DNA from 3 places in the Streptomyces sp. NPDC026575 genome. Region 1 is predicted to be linked to each of the others. Evidence: predicted binding sites of a transcription regulator. Region 1 holds the regulator's gene; each other region holds the start of a gene.
What was found. The regulator HrcA, encoded in region 1, represses chaperone genes, less so after heat shock. The targets are predictions, from matches to a motif close to TTNGCACTCNGNNNNNCNGAGTGCNAA.
Positions count from the first base shown of each region.

Region 2: the regulator HrcA is predicted to act here: its motif matches at 1,542-1,568, upstream of ACZ4NB_RS06995 (FmdB family zinc ribbon protein).
Region 3: the regulator HrcA is predicted to act here: its motif matches at 2,510-2,536, upstream of groES (co-chaperone GroES).

Region 1 covers NZ_JBVHQM010000018.1:90,933-95,209, reverse strand. Annotated here, with positions in the region: gene ACZ4NB_RS24620 (nitronate monooxygenase) at 1-350, opposite strand, end outside; gene dnaJ (molecular chaperone DnaJ) at 485-1,624, opposite strand; gene hrcA (heat-inducible transcriptional repressor HrcA) at 1,625-2,641, opposite strand; gene ACZ4NB_RS24605 (MBL fold metallo-hydrolase) at 2,836-3,570, shown strand; gene ACZ4NB_RS24600 (DUF3097 domain-containing protein) at 3,696-4,277, shown strand, end outside.
Region 2 covers NZ_JBVHQM010000004.1:179,519-183,795, forward strand. Annotated here, with positions in the region: gene ACZ4NB_RS06990 (S-methyl-5'-thioadenosine phosphorylase) at 184-1,065, opposite strand; gene ACZ4NB_RS06995 (FmdB family zinc ribbon protein) at 1,198-1,530, opposite strand; gene ACZ4NB_RS07000 (MFS transporter) at 1,643-2,935, opposite strand; gene ACZ4NB_RS07005 (potassium/proton antiporter) at 3,263-4,277, opposite strand, start outside.
Region 3 covers NZ_JBVHQM010000004.1:82-4,358, reverse strand. Annotated here, with positions in the region: gene ACZ4NB_RS06230 (ester cyclase) at 1-198, shown strand, start outside; gene groL (chaperonin GroEL) at 296-1,921, opposite strand; gene groES (co-chaperone GroES) at 2,055-2,363, opposite strand; gene ACZ4NB_RS06215 (FtsW/RodA/SpoVE family cell cycle protein) at 2,830-4,185, shown strand.

The DNA of each region.
Region 1 (4,277 bases):
ATCGCGAGCTTGGCCTCGTAGCCGTCGTCGCTGGGCTCGTCGGTGTCGCCGAGCCCGGTCTCGTACCAGGCGACCTCGCCCGCGAGCTGCTCGCGGTAGACCTCGACGGCGGCGGTGTCGGCCAGCGAGGGCTGCGGCATGAAGAGATTGACGCCGAAGGGCCGGTCGGTCAGCGACCGCAGCTGTTTGATCTCCTGGTACATACCGTCGGCGGTCTTGTAGCCGGCGGCGAGGAAGCCGAGACCGCCGGCGCCGCAGACGGCGGCGGCCAGCTCGGGACCGGAGCCGCCTCCCGCCATCGGCGCCTGCACGATCGGATAGCGGCAGAGATCGGTCAGTGCGGTGGACATGAGCACATCGTGTCACGGGAAACGCCGAGCCCCCGCATCAGGGGCTCGGCGTCGATACGCGCCTGGGGCGCGCCGGATCGGCCGTGGTCCGAAGCTACCGGCTCCCGTAGCCCGGACCCCAAAAGCGCCGTGGTCTACCGCCCGTTGAAGGCGTCCTTCAGCCGGGAGAACAGCCCCTGCTGCCCCGGCTGGAACTGGCCCGTGGGCCGCTCCTCGCCGCGCAGCTTGGCGAGCCGCCGCAGCAGCTCCTCCTGCTCGGGATCGAGCTTGGTCGGGGTCTGCACCTCGACATGGACGATGAGATCGCCGCGGCCGTTGCCCCGCAGATGCGTCACTCCGCGCTGGTGCAGCGGAATCGACTGCCCGGACTGGGTGCCGGGCCGCACATCGATCTCCTCCACCCCGTCCAGCGTCTCCAGCGGGCACTTCGTGCCCAGCGCCGCCGCCGTCATCGGGATGGTGACCGTGCAGTGCAGATCGTCGCCGCGCCGCTGGAAGACCGGGTGCGGCAGCTCGTGGATCTCGACGTAGAGGTCGCCGGCGGGGCCGCCGCCGGGGCCGACCTCGCCCTCGCCCGCCAGCTGGATCCGGGTGCCGTTGTCGACACCGGCCGGGATCTTGACCGTCAGCGTACGACGGGAGCGGATCCGCCCGTCGCCCGCGCACTCGGGGCACGGGGTCGGCACGACCGTGCCGAAGCCCTGGCACTGCGGGCACGGCCGCGATGTCATGACCTGGCCGAGGAAGGACCGGGTGACCTGCGAGACCTCACCGCGGCCGCGGCACATGTCGCAGGTCTGCGCCGAGGTCCCCGGCGCCGCGCCCTCACCCGTGCACGTCGTGCAGACCACGGCGGTGTCGACCTGGATGTCCTTGGTCGTACCGAAGGCCGCCTCGTTCAGCTCGATATCGAGCCGGATCATGGCGTCCTGGCCGCGGCGGGTGCGCGAGCGCGGTCCGCGCTGCGAGGCCGTGCCGAAGAAGGCGTCCATGATGTCGGAGAAGTTGCCGAAGCCCGCGCCGAAGCCGCCCGCGCCGCCACCGGCACCGCCCGACTGCGACAGCGGGTCCCCGCCGAGGTCGTAGACCTGCTTCTTCTGCGGATCCGACAGGACCTCGTAAGCGGCGTTGATCTCCTTGAACCGCTCCTGGGTCTTGGGGTCCGGGTTCACGTCCGGGTGCAGCTCGCGCGCCAGCCTCCGGAATGCCTTCTTGATCTCGTCCTGCGAGGCATCGCGCCGTACGCCCAGGACCGCGTAGTAATCCGTGGCCACTTACGACTCCGCCAGGATCTGTCCGACGTAACGTGCCACTGCGCGTACCGCTCCCATCGTTCCGGGGTAGTCCATGCGGGTCGGTCCGACCACGCCGAGTTTGGCGACTGCCTCGTCGCCCGAACCGTAACCGACCGCGACGACCGATGTGGACGTCAGGCCTTCGTGGGCATTCTCATGCCCGATACGTACGGTCATGCCCGAGTCCTTGGCCTCGCCGAGCAACTTGAGCAGCACCACATGCTCCTCAAGGGCCTCCAGCACCGGACGGATGGTCAGGGGGAAATCGTGACCGAAGCGCGTGAGATTGGCGGTGCCGCCGATCATCAGCCGCTCTTCGGTCTCCTCCACCAAAGTCTCCAGCAACACCGACAGCACTGTCGAGACCGTGCTGCGGTCGTCCTGTTCGAAGGACTCCGGGAGATCCTGCACCAACGGCGGCACATCCGCGAACCGGCGCCCCACGACCCGGCTGTTGAGCCGCGCCCGCAGGTCCGCCAGCGAGGTCTCGGCGAACGGCGTCTGGCAGTCGATCAGCCGCTGCTCGACCCGTCCGGTGTCCGTGATCAGTACGAGCATCAACCGGGCCGGGGCCAGCGCCAGCAGCTCGACGTGCCGGACGGTGGAGCGCGTCAGGGACGGGTACTGCACCACCGCGACCTGCCGGGTCAGCTGCGCCAGCAGCCGCACCGTACGCCCCACCACGTCGTCGAGGTCGACGGCACCGTCCAGGAAGTTCTGGATCGCCCGCCGCTCCGGGCTGGACAGCGGTTTGACGCCGGCCAGCTTGTCGACGAAGAGGCGGTAGCCCTTGTCGGTCGGGATCCGCCCCGCGCTCGTGTGCGGCTGGGCGATGAAGCCCTCGTCCTCCAGGGCTGCCATGTCGTTGCGGACGGTCGCCGGGGAGACCCCCAGCTGATGCCGCTCGGTGAGCGCCTTGGAGCCGACCGGCTCCTCCGTCCCGACATAGTCCTGGACGATGGCGCGCAGCACTTCGAGCCTGCGTTCACTGAGCATCCCGCGCACCTCCAGTCCGGCCGTCCGCCGTTTCGTTACTCCTGGCACTCACACGGGCCGAGTGCCAGACCCGGAGCCAGTGTACGGCCGGGTAGCACGGCCACGGCAAGGGTGACCTCCCGCGGCGCCCGCCGGATGACCGTGTTCGGCCGATCCGCCGGGCAACGCTATCGCGATGGAGCTAGCGTCTCGGTATGGGCACTGCTTGGGAAGAGGCCGGGTGGGAACAGCTCGGTGACGGTGTCGCCAGGCGCCGGATGCCGGGCTGGGACGAGACGATCGGCGTGATCGCCGGGTCGACCGGCGTCATGATCGTGGACACCGGTGCGAGCATCCGTGACGGCGCGGATCTGCGCCGGGCCATCCGCGGCGTACTGGGCCGGGAAGTGACGCATGTCGCGCTCACCCATCCGCATTTCGATCATGTGCTGGGCACCGCCGCGTTCGCCGGCGTCGAGGTGTTCGGCGCGGCCGGTCTGGGCGAGCTGCTCCGGCGCGGCAAGGACGAGCTGCGGCACGACGCGATGCGCCACGGCGTCGAGCGGGACGCCGCGGCGGAGGCCGCCGATCTGCTGGTCGCCCCGCACCACCATGTGCACGGCCAGCTGACCGTCGATCTCGGCGACCGGCAGGTGCTGCTGGCCAACGTGGGCCCCGGCCACACCGCCCACGACCTGGCGGTCCTGGTGCCCGGCCGGCACGGCGCACCCGAGATCGTCTTCTGCGGCGACCTGGTCGAGGAGTCCGGCGAACCGCAGGCCGGCCCGGACGCCCTGCCCCAGCAGTGGCCCGCGGCCCTGGACCGCCTGCTGGCCCTGGGCGGCGAGGACGCGCGGTACGTCCCCGGCCATGGCGCCGTGGTGGACGCCGCCTTCGTCCGCGCCCAGCGCGACGCCCTGGCGGCCCTCTTCGGCGTCCCGCCCTCCTGAGGGCCGGCCTGCGCCGCGATCGGGGCCCGACCGGCGTCATCGGGGCCCGCAGCGATCAGGCCCCGCTGCCATCGGGGCCCGCTGTCTCCGGAGCCCGCCGCCGTGATCTCGTATAGAACAGGCCCATGCAGAGCAAGCGCTACAGCCCCGACCTGACCCCGTCCTGGAAGAAGCAGCGCCCCGCGCCCGAGGTGCCGGCCGACCCCGATCTGGTCGTCGAGGAGGTCGCCACGGGCTTCTGCGGCGCCGTGATCCGCTGTGAGAAGACCGCCGAGGGGCCCACGGTCACCCTGGAGGACCGCTTCGGCAAGCACCGCGTCTTCCCCATGGCCCCGCGCGGCTTCCTTCTGGAGGGCAAGATCGTCACCCTCGTGCGGCCGCAGCACCGTCCGGCGCCCGGCGGCCCCGCCCGTACGGCCTCTGGATCACTCGCCGTCCCCGGCGCCCGCGCCCGGGTCGCACGCGCCGGGCGCATCTACGTGGAGGGCCGGCACGACGCCGAGCTGGTCGAGCGGGTCTGGGGCGACGACCTGCGCATCGAGGGCGTCGTCGTGGAGTACCTGGAGGGCGTCGACGACCTCCCGGCGATCGTCCGCGGCTTCTCCCCCGGACCGGACGCCCGGCTGGGGGTGCTGGTGGACCACCTGGTGCCCGGCTCCAAGGAGTCCCGCATCGCCGCCGAGGTCACCGGCGAGCACGCCCTGGTC
Region 2 (4,277 bases), on a different contig from region 1:
TCCGGCCTGTGGACGGCCCCGCCGTTGTGGACAACCCGGCCACCCGGGAGAGGGACCGGACGCCAGGCTCACGTCACCCCGTCACCCCACGTCACCAGGGCACCCCGCGTCGCCAGGACGCCCGTCACGACGTGCGCCCCGTCACGACGTACACCCCGTCGCGACGTGCGCCCCGTCACCGCCTCACGGCAGCTCGATGCCCAGGTCCCAGCCCGCGTGGGCGTCGACGCACAGGCAGTCCCTGGCGGTGTTGTCGGGCAGTGCGGCGACCGCGTCGAAGAGCACCTCGCGCAGCCGCCCGACGTTCTGGGAGAAGACGGCCAGCACCTCTTCGTGGGAGACGCCATCGCCGGTCTCGGTGCCCGCGTCCAGGTCGGTGACCAGCGACAACGAGGTGTAGCACAGGCTCAGTTCGCGGGCCAGGACCGCCTCGGGGTGGCCGGTCATGCCCACCACCGACCAGCCCTGGGCGGCGTGCCAGCGCGATTCGGCGCGGGTGGAGAAGCGCGGACCCTCGATGACGACCAGCGTGCCGCCGTCGACCGGCTCCCAGTCACGGCCGCGGGCGGCCGTGAGGGCGGCCTGACGCCCGGTGGGGCAGTACGGGTCGGCGAAGGTGAGGTGGACGACGTTGGGGACGCTCCCGCTCCACTTCGTTCCGCCGCCGCTCTCTGGTGCGTCCCCGGAAGCGGAGCCCGGCAGCGGGTGGCCGTCGAAGTAGGTCTGCGGGCGCGCCTTGGTGCGGTCGACGAGCTGGTCGGGGACGAGCAGCGTGCCGGGGCCGTACTCGGGGCGCAGACCGCCGACCGCGCACGGGCCGAGGACCTGCCGTACGCCGACGGAGCGCAGCGCCCACAGGTTGGCGCGGTAGTTGATGCGGTGCGGCGGGAGGTGGTGGCCGCGGCCGTGCCGGGGCAGGAAGGCGACCTGGCGGCCGGCGATCTCGCCCAGGAACAGCGAGTCGCTGGGGGGACCGTAGGGGGTGTCCACCGTGATCTCGGTCACGTCGTCGAGGAAGGAGTAGAACCCCGAACCGCCGATGACACCTATCTCCGCTTCAGCCATGCGGGCCACACTATCGGGGCCCCGCGCCGGTGGGCCGCGCGATCAGCGATTTCGGACGCCGCGTGGGGCGCCGGAACGACCGGACCCCGCCGTCCGGGAAGACGGCGGGGTCCGAAGAGGTGCGGGGTGCGGTCAGGCCGCGGAGCTGGTGCTCGACGTGCTGCTGGAGGCCGCGGCCGGGGTGGAGGACGCGGAGTCGGAGCTGCTCGACGAGGAGCCGGCGGAGTCCGAGGAGGACGTGCCGCTCGACGAGGAGGAGCTCTTCGCCGGGCTGCTGCTGGACGACGCACCGCGGCTGTCGTTGCGGTAGAAGCCGGAGCCCTTGAAGACGATGCCGACCGCGGAGAACACCTTCTTGAGGCGTCCGCTGCAGCTGGGGCACTCCGTGAGCGCGTCGTCAGTGAACTTCTGCACCGCCTCTAGGCCCTCGCCGCACTCGGTGCACTGGTACTGGTACGTCGGCACTTGACTTCCTCCTGGCACTCTCACTCGATGAGTGCTAACGACGCTCCATCTTGCAGTATTCCGGCCCGTCAGTCCACCGGGACGGGGATACGGTGACCGACTCCACGTCCGTTCAGGCGCTCGTCAGCTCCCGCTCCCGGTCGTCGGCGGCAGCGGGGGAGACGGTGGCGTCGCCCTGGGAGGCGACCACGGTCGAGGAGCGCGGCAGCAGGTGGGCGCGGAGCGCGACCAGCACCACCAGGGCCAGCACCGTGCCCGCCAGCGGCACCAGGAAGCCGGTGCTCGGGCCGAAGCCGTCCGCCAGCTGGCCGGCGGAGGTGGCCGCGGCCGCCTGGCCCAGTGCGACCGCGCCGGTCAGCCAGGTGAATGCCTCGGTACGGGCGGCGGCCGGCACCAGCGACTCGACGAGCGTGTAGCCGGTGATCAGGGCCGGGGCGATGCACAGGCCGACGACCAGGCCGACGGCGCCCAGCAGCGGCACGGCGGTCACCGCCCACAGCGGAGTCGTGGCCAGCGCCAGCAGGCCGTAGGCGACCAGCAGCCGGCGCCGCGGGCCGACCTTCCAGGCGATCGCGCCGCAGGCGATACCGGCGAGCATGTTGCCGCCGGCGAAGATCCCGTAGAGCACGCCGTTGATGCCGGGCTGCCCGATGTCCTGGGTGAACGCGGTCAGCGAGACCTGCATACCGCCGAAGACGGCGCCGATGCCGAGGAACGCCACGATCAGGACGCGGACGCCGGGCACCGACAGCGCCGAGACGCGCGGCCGGTCGCCGGCCCCGGCCCGGTGCACCGGGGGCTGGCTGCGCCGCTGCGAGGCGAAGAGCAGCCCGCCGGCCAGCGTCAGCGCGGCCTCGGCGATCAGGCCGGCCGCCGGGTGGATGCCCGTGCACAGCGCGGTCGCCAGGACGGGGCCGACCACGAAGGTGAACTCGTCGGTCACCGACTCGAAGGCGGCGGCCGTCGGCATCAACGGGCTGCCGCCGAGCCGGGAGGCCCAGCGGGCCCGCACCATCGGGCCGACCTGCGGAGTCGAGGCGCCCGTGGGGACGGCCACGGCGAGCAGTGCCCACAGGGGGGCGTGGGCGAGGGCCAGGATGATCAGGGCCGTGACGCCGGCGACATGGACCAGGACGCCGGGGATCAGCACCGCGCGCTGGCCGAAGCGGTCCGCGAGCTTGCCGCTCTGCGGGGCGAAGAGCGCCATCGAGACACCGGTGGCGGCGGACACCGCGCCCGCGGTGCCGTAGGAGCCGGTGGTGGACTCGACGAGCAGCACGATGCCGATGGTCAGCATCGCGAAGGGCTGCCGGGCCAGAAAGCCGGGCAGCAGGAATGTCCATGCACCTGGGGTGCGGAGCAGTTGTCCGTAACCGGGACGGGAGTCCTTGACCGCGGATGCCACGGCCGGGCCTTTCTGCCGCCTGGTAGCGCGCCACCCGCGAGGTCGTCACAGGCACGCGCCGAGAGCTGTCCTCTCGCGCAGGACCGAGTGATACCGCATGGTCCGCACCCCGAGAGGTGGCTGCGTGTGGCAGGGGACCGCGGCCGCCGAGCGGTCGCGCCAGCTCTGCGTCAGGCAGAGTTGGTTCGTCATTGTTCCTTTTCATACTACAGGCCCAAGCGCGTGAAGCCCTGGGATTAACCAGGGCTTCACGCGAATTTCCTTGGGTTCCGTGGAGATCTGCAGCACATTTCCGGGGCGGCGGCGCCGCGAGGGCCGGGCCCGCGGTCAGCGCGGCCCCTGCTCGTGGTGGTGCCGCCCCGAGGGGCCGCCCGTCCCCAGCCAGCCGGCGAGCTTGCCGCCCTGGGAGACCGCCTGCAGCCGCCGCTCGGCCGCGTCGCGCACCTGATCCGTGGCCACCACCAGCAGCTCGTCGCCGCGCCGCAGCACCGTGGTCGGCGAGGGCACGAAGCTGGCGCCGTCCCGGACGACGAGGGTGACCGCGGCCCCCGCGGGCATCCGCAGCTCGCCGACCTCGACGCCGTGCATACGGGACGTCGGCCCGATGGACGTCGACAGCAGATGGCCGCGCAGCCGCTCCAGGGGAGCCGACTCGATGCCCAGGTCGGCGGCCTCCTTGCCGTTGCCCAGCTTCAGCCGCCGGGCCAGCCACGGCAGCGTCGGCCCCTGGACGAGGGTGTAGACCACGACCAGGACGAAGACGATGTTGAAGACCCGTTCGCTGCCGGGCACATCGCTCACCATCGGGATGGTGGCCAGCACGATGGGTACCGCGCCGCGCAGCCCGGCCCAGGACAGCAGGGTCTTCTCCCGCCAGGACACCCGGAACGGCAGCAGCGCGGTGAACACCGACGCCGGCCGGGCCACGATCGTCAGGATCAGCCCGATCACCAGCGCGGGCACGAAGTCGTCGACCAGCTTGTGCGGTGTGACCAGCAGGCCCAGCAGCACGAACATGCCGATCTGGCCGATCCAGCCGAGGCCCTCGGCGAAGCCGCGGGTGGCCGGTGCGTGCGGCAGCTTGGCGTTGCCGAGTATCACCGCGGCCAGATAGACGGCGAGGAAGCCGGAGCCGTGCGCCAGTGCGCCGGCGGCGTACGCCGAGACCGCGATGGCCATGACGGCGATCGGGTAGAGGCCGGAGGCGGGCAGTGCCACATGGCGCATTCCGTACGCACCGAGCCAGCCGATGGCCAGGCCGACGGCGGCGCCGATCGCCAGTTCCAGGGCGATGGTGCCGAGCAGGACGTACCACTCCTCGACCGGACCCGCCGTGGAGAAG
Region 3 (4,277 bases), on a different contig from region 1:
ATCGCCCAGGGCGACGACGTCGTGACCCGATGGACCTGGTACGGCACCCACCAGGGCGCGTTCATGGGCATCGAGCCGACCGGCCGGCAGTGCACCATGACCGGCACCACGACCTTCCGGTTCCATGACGGAGTGATCCAGGAAGGCTGGTGGCACTACGACGTCCTGGGCCTGATGCGACAGCTCGGCGCGGTCTGACCGCACGCGAGAAGGCTCCCGTTCCCACCGCTCATGAGCGGGAACGGGAGCCTTCCCTCGGCTACCGCCGGCGATCAGCCGGCTGCGCGGCTATGCGTCAGTGCGCGTGCCCGTGACCGTGGCCGGCCTCGGCCGGCTCCTCCTCGGCCGGCTTCTCGACGACCAGGGTCTCGGTCGTGAGCAGCAGGGAGGCGATCGACGCGGCGTTCTCCAGGGCGGAGCGGGTGACCTTGACCGGGTCGATGACGCCGGCCTTGACCAGGTCGCCGTACTCGCCGGTGGCGGCGTTGAAGCCCTGGCCCTTGTCCTGCTCGGCGACCTTCGCGGTGATGACGTAGCCCTCAAGGCCGGCGTTCTCCGCGATCCAGCGCAGCGGCTCGACGACCGCGCGGCGGACGACGGCGACACCGGTGGCCTCGTCGCCCTCCTTGCCGAGGTTGCCCTCCAGCACCTTGGCGGCGTGCACCAGGGCGGAGCCACCACCGGAGACGATGCCCTCCTCGACCGCGGCGCGGGTCGCGGAGATGGCGTCCTCCAGACGGTGCTTCTTCTCCTTGAGCTCGACCTCGGTGGCCGCACCCACGCGGATGACGCAGACGCCACCGGCGAGCTTGGCGAGGCGCTCCTGGAGCTTCTCGCGGTCCCAGTCGGAGTCGGTGGTCTCGATCTCGCCCTTGATCTGGGCGACGCGACCGGCGACGTCCTCGGCGTTGCCGCCGCCGTCGACGATGGTGGTGTCGTCCTTGGTGACGGTCACGCGGCGGGCGGAGCCCAGCACGTCCAGACCGGCCTGGTCGAGCTTGAGGCCGACCTCCTCGGCGATGACGGTGGCACCGGTGAGGGTGGCCATGTCGCCGAGCATCGCCTTGCGGCGGTCACCGAAGCCGGGGGCCTTGACGGCCACGGCGTTGAAGGTGCCACGGATCTTGTTGACGACCAGGGTCGACAGGGCCTCGCCCTCGACGTCCTCGGCGATGATCAGCAGCGGCTTGGAGCCACCCGCCTGGATGACCTTCTCCAGCAGCGGCAGCAGGTCCTGAATCGAGGCGATCTTGCCCTGGTGGATCAGGATGTACGGGTCCTCGAGGACGGCCTCCATACGCTCCTGGTCGGTGACCATGTACGGCGAGAGGTAGCCCTTGTCGAAGGCCATGCCCTCGGTGAAGTCCAGCTCCAGACCGAAGGTGTTGGACTCCTCGACGGTGATCACACCGTCCTTGCCGACCTTGTCCATCGCCTCGGCGATCAGCTCGCCGACCTGCTTGTCCTGCGCGGACAGGCCGGCGACGGCGGCGATGTCGGCCTTGTCGTCGATCGGGCGGGCGGTCGCGAGGAGCTCCTCGGACACGGCCTGCACGGCGGCGTCGATGCCCTTCTTCAGGGCGGCCGGGGAAGCGCCCGCGGCGACGTTGCGCAGGCCCTCGCGGACCAGCGCCTGGGCCAGCACGGTGGCGGTGGTGGTGCCGTCACCCGCGATGTCGTTGGTCTTGGTCGCCACCTCCTTGACGAGCTGGGCGCCCAGGTTCTCGTACGGGTCGTCGACCTCGACCTCGCGGGCGATGGTGACACCGTCGTTGGTGATGGTGGGGGCACCGAACTTCTTGTCGATGACGACGTTGCGGCCCTTCGGACCGATCGTCACCTTCACCGTGTCGGCAAGCTTGTTCACGCCGCGCTCAAGGGCGCGACGGGCGTCCTCGTCGAACTTCAGGATCTTCGCCATGGGGTGCTTCAAGTCCTCTCATTGCGATCCTCGGCACGCAGTGGGGACCGCTGTGTCAAACGAATCTGCGCCCCTGCCCCGGGTTGTTTAGACGCGGGAACCAGGGGCGCAGATCACGGCAAATCTGGGTGACTTACTTCTCGACGATCGCGAGCACGTCGCGCGCCGAGAGAACGAGGTACTCCTCGTTGTTGTACTTCACCTCGGTGCCGCCGTACTTGCTGTAGAGAACGACGTCACCAACGGTGACGTCGAGCTCGACGCGCTTGCCGTCCTCGATACGGCCCGGGCCCACGGCCAGGACGACGCCCTCCTGGGGCTTCTCCTTGGCGGTGTCCGGAATGACCAGGCCCGAGGCCGTGGTCTGCTCGGCGTCGAGCGGCTGGACCACGATGCGGTCCTCAAGCGGCTTGATGGCAACCTTGGAGCTGGCGGTCGTCACGATCCGACCTCCCCCTTCGGAGATCTCACGGGGTTAACTGTCTGAGGTGGCGACCAGGTGGATCCGTCGTCGCGGGTGCCGGACCTGCCCGTCGCTGTGTTTGGCACTCCCCACTGGAGAGTGCCAACGCCGAGACTATGACGCGGTTAGCACTCGGTCAAGCGGAGTGCCAGCGCGCCGGGGGGCGGGTTCCACTACGCCGGTTGACCGCGCCGCGGCCAACGGGTCGACCGCCGGGGTGGGTTCCCTGCCAAATCGGACACACCTTCCCGTTTCTTGGCAACCACCACCGGGGCCACCTCGTCTACTTCCCCGACTGCCGGACCTGCGAACCGGGCCCGGCGTGCCGTGTGGATCAGCCCGGACCGGTCCGCGACCCTGATCATCGAAGGCGGAGGAACCCGTGCGTGGACTGACCAGCGCTCCCCGGCCGGCCGGGGAGCCGGAGAGCGACGCCGAGCGCACCATGACGTTCGCCGCGTTCGAACGGGCACCGGACCGCCGCCGGACCGAGGCATGGCTGCTCGCCCTCGTCGTGCTGATCGCCGTCTTCGGCTACGCCTACACCGGCCTGTCGATGACCGGCCGGCTGCCCGGCGGCCTGGCCGGCTTCGCCGTCAGCATGCTCTTCACGGCGCTGGTGCCGCATCTGGTCCTGCGCCGCTTCGCCCCGCGCGCCGATCCGCTGATCCTGCCGCTGGCGACCCTGCTGACCGGGATCGGCCTGATCCTGCTGCACCGGCTGGACATCACCTACGCGCAGACCCCGCGCCTGAAGATCGCCGAAGCGGCGAGCGGCCAGCTGGTGTGGACGGTGATCGGGGTGGCGGTCTGCATCGCCATCCTGCTGGTGCTGCGCGACCACCGCATCCTCCAGCGCTATATCTATCTGACGATGGCGGTCGCCCTGGTGCTGCTGATGGCGCCGGCCTTCTTCGGCGCGGACATGTACGGCGCCAAGCGCTGGATCCTGCTCGGGCCGCTGTCGCTGCAGCCCGGCGAGTTCGTGAAGATCATGATCTCGGTGTTCTTCGCCGGCTACCTCACCGTCAACCGCGATGCGCTGGCGCTGGCCGGACGCCGCGTCATGGGCGTCCAGCTGCCCCCGGGACGGCAGCTCGGACCGATCTTCACGATCTGGGCGATCAGCCTGCTGGTGCTGATCTTCGAACGGGACCTGGGCACCTCGCTGATCTTCTTCGGCGTCTTCGTGATCATGCTCTACATGGCCACCGACCGCGCCAGCTGGGTGCTGTGCGGCCTACTGATGGCCACGGCCGGCGCCGCCGTCGTCGGCTCCCTGGAGCCGCACGTCCACGGCCGGGTCACGGCCTGGCTGGACCCCATGCGGGCCTTCACCAAGGAAGGCCATGCGGAGGGCATGTCCGACCAGCTCGGCCAGGCGATGTTCAGCTTCGGCAGCGGCGGCATCGGCGGCACCGGCCTGGGCCAGGGCCACCCCGAGCTGGTCGGCTTCGCCGGCAACAGCGACTTCATCCTCACCACCGTCGGCGAGGAGCTGGGCCTGGCCGGGGTGATGGCGGTGCTGATGCTGTACGTGCTGCTCGCGCAGCGCGGGCTGCGGGTGGGGCTGACCGCCCGCGACCCGTTCGGCAAGCTGCTCGCCGTCGGGCTCTCCGGGGCGCTGCTGCTCCAGGTCTTCGTCGTCTCCGGCGGCGTCACCGGCCTGATCCCGCTGACCGGCAAGGCCCTGCCGTTCCTCGCCAAGGGCGGCTCGTCACTGGTCGCGAACTGGGTGATGGTGGCACTGCTGCTGCGCATCAGCGATGCGGCGCAGAAGCGGCGTGAGCCGCTGCGGTAATTCGCTGCGCTTGGGTTTGCTTCCCACGTTTTCGGCTTTCCCGCCGTGGGGGTTTCGGTGGGTTCGCCTGCGGCGGGCGGGGCCGCTGCGCG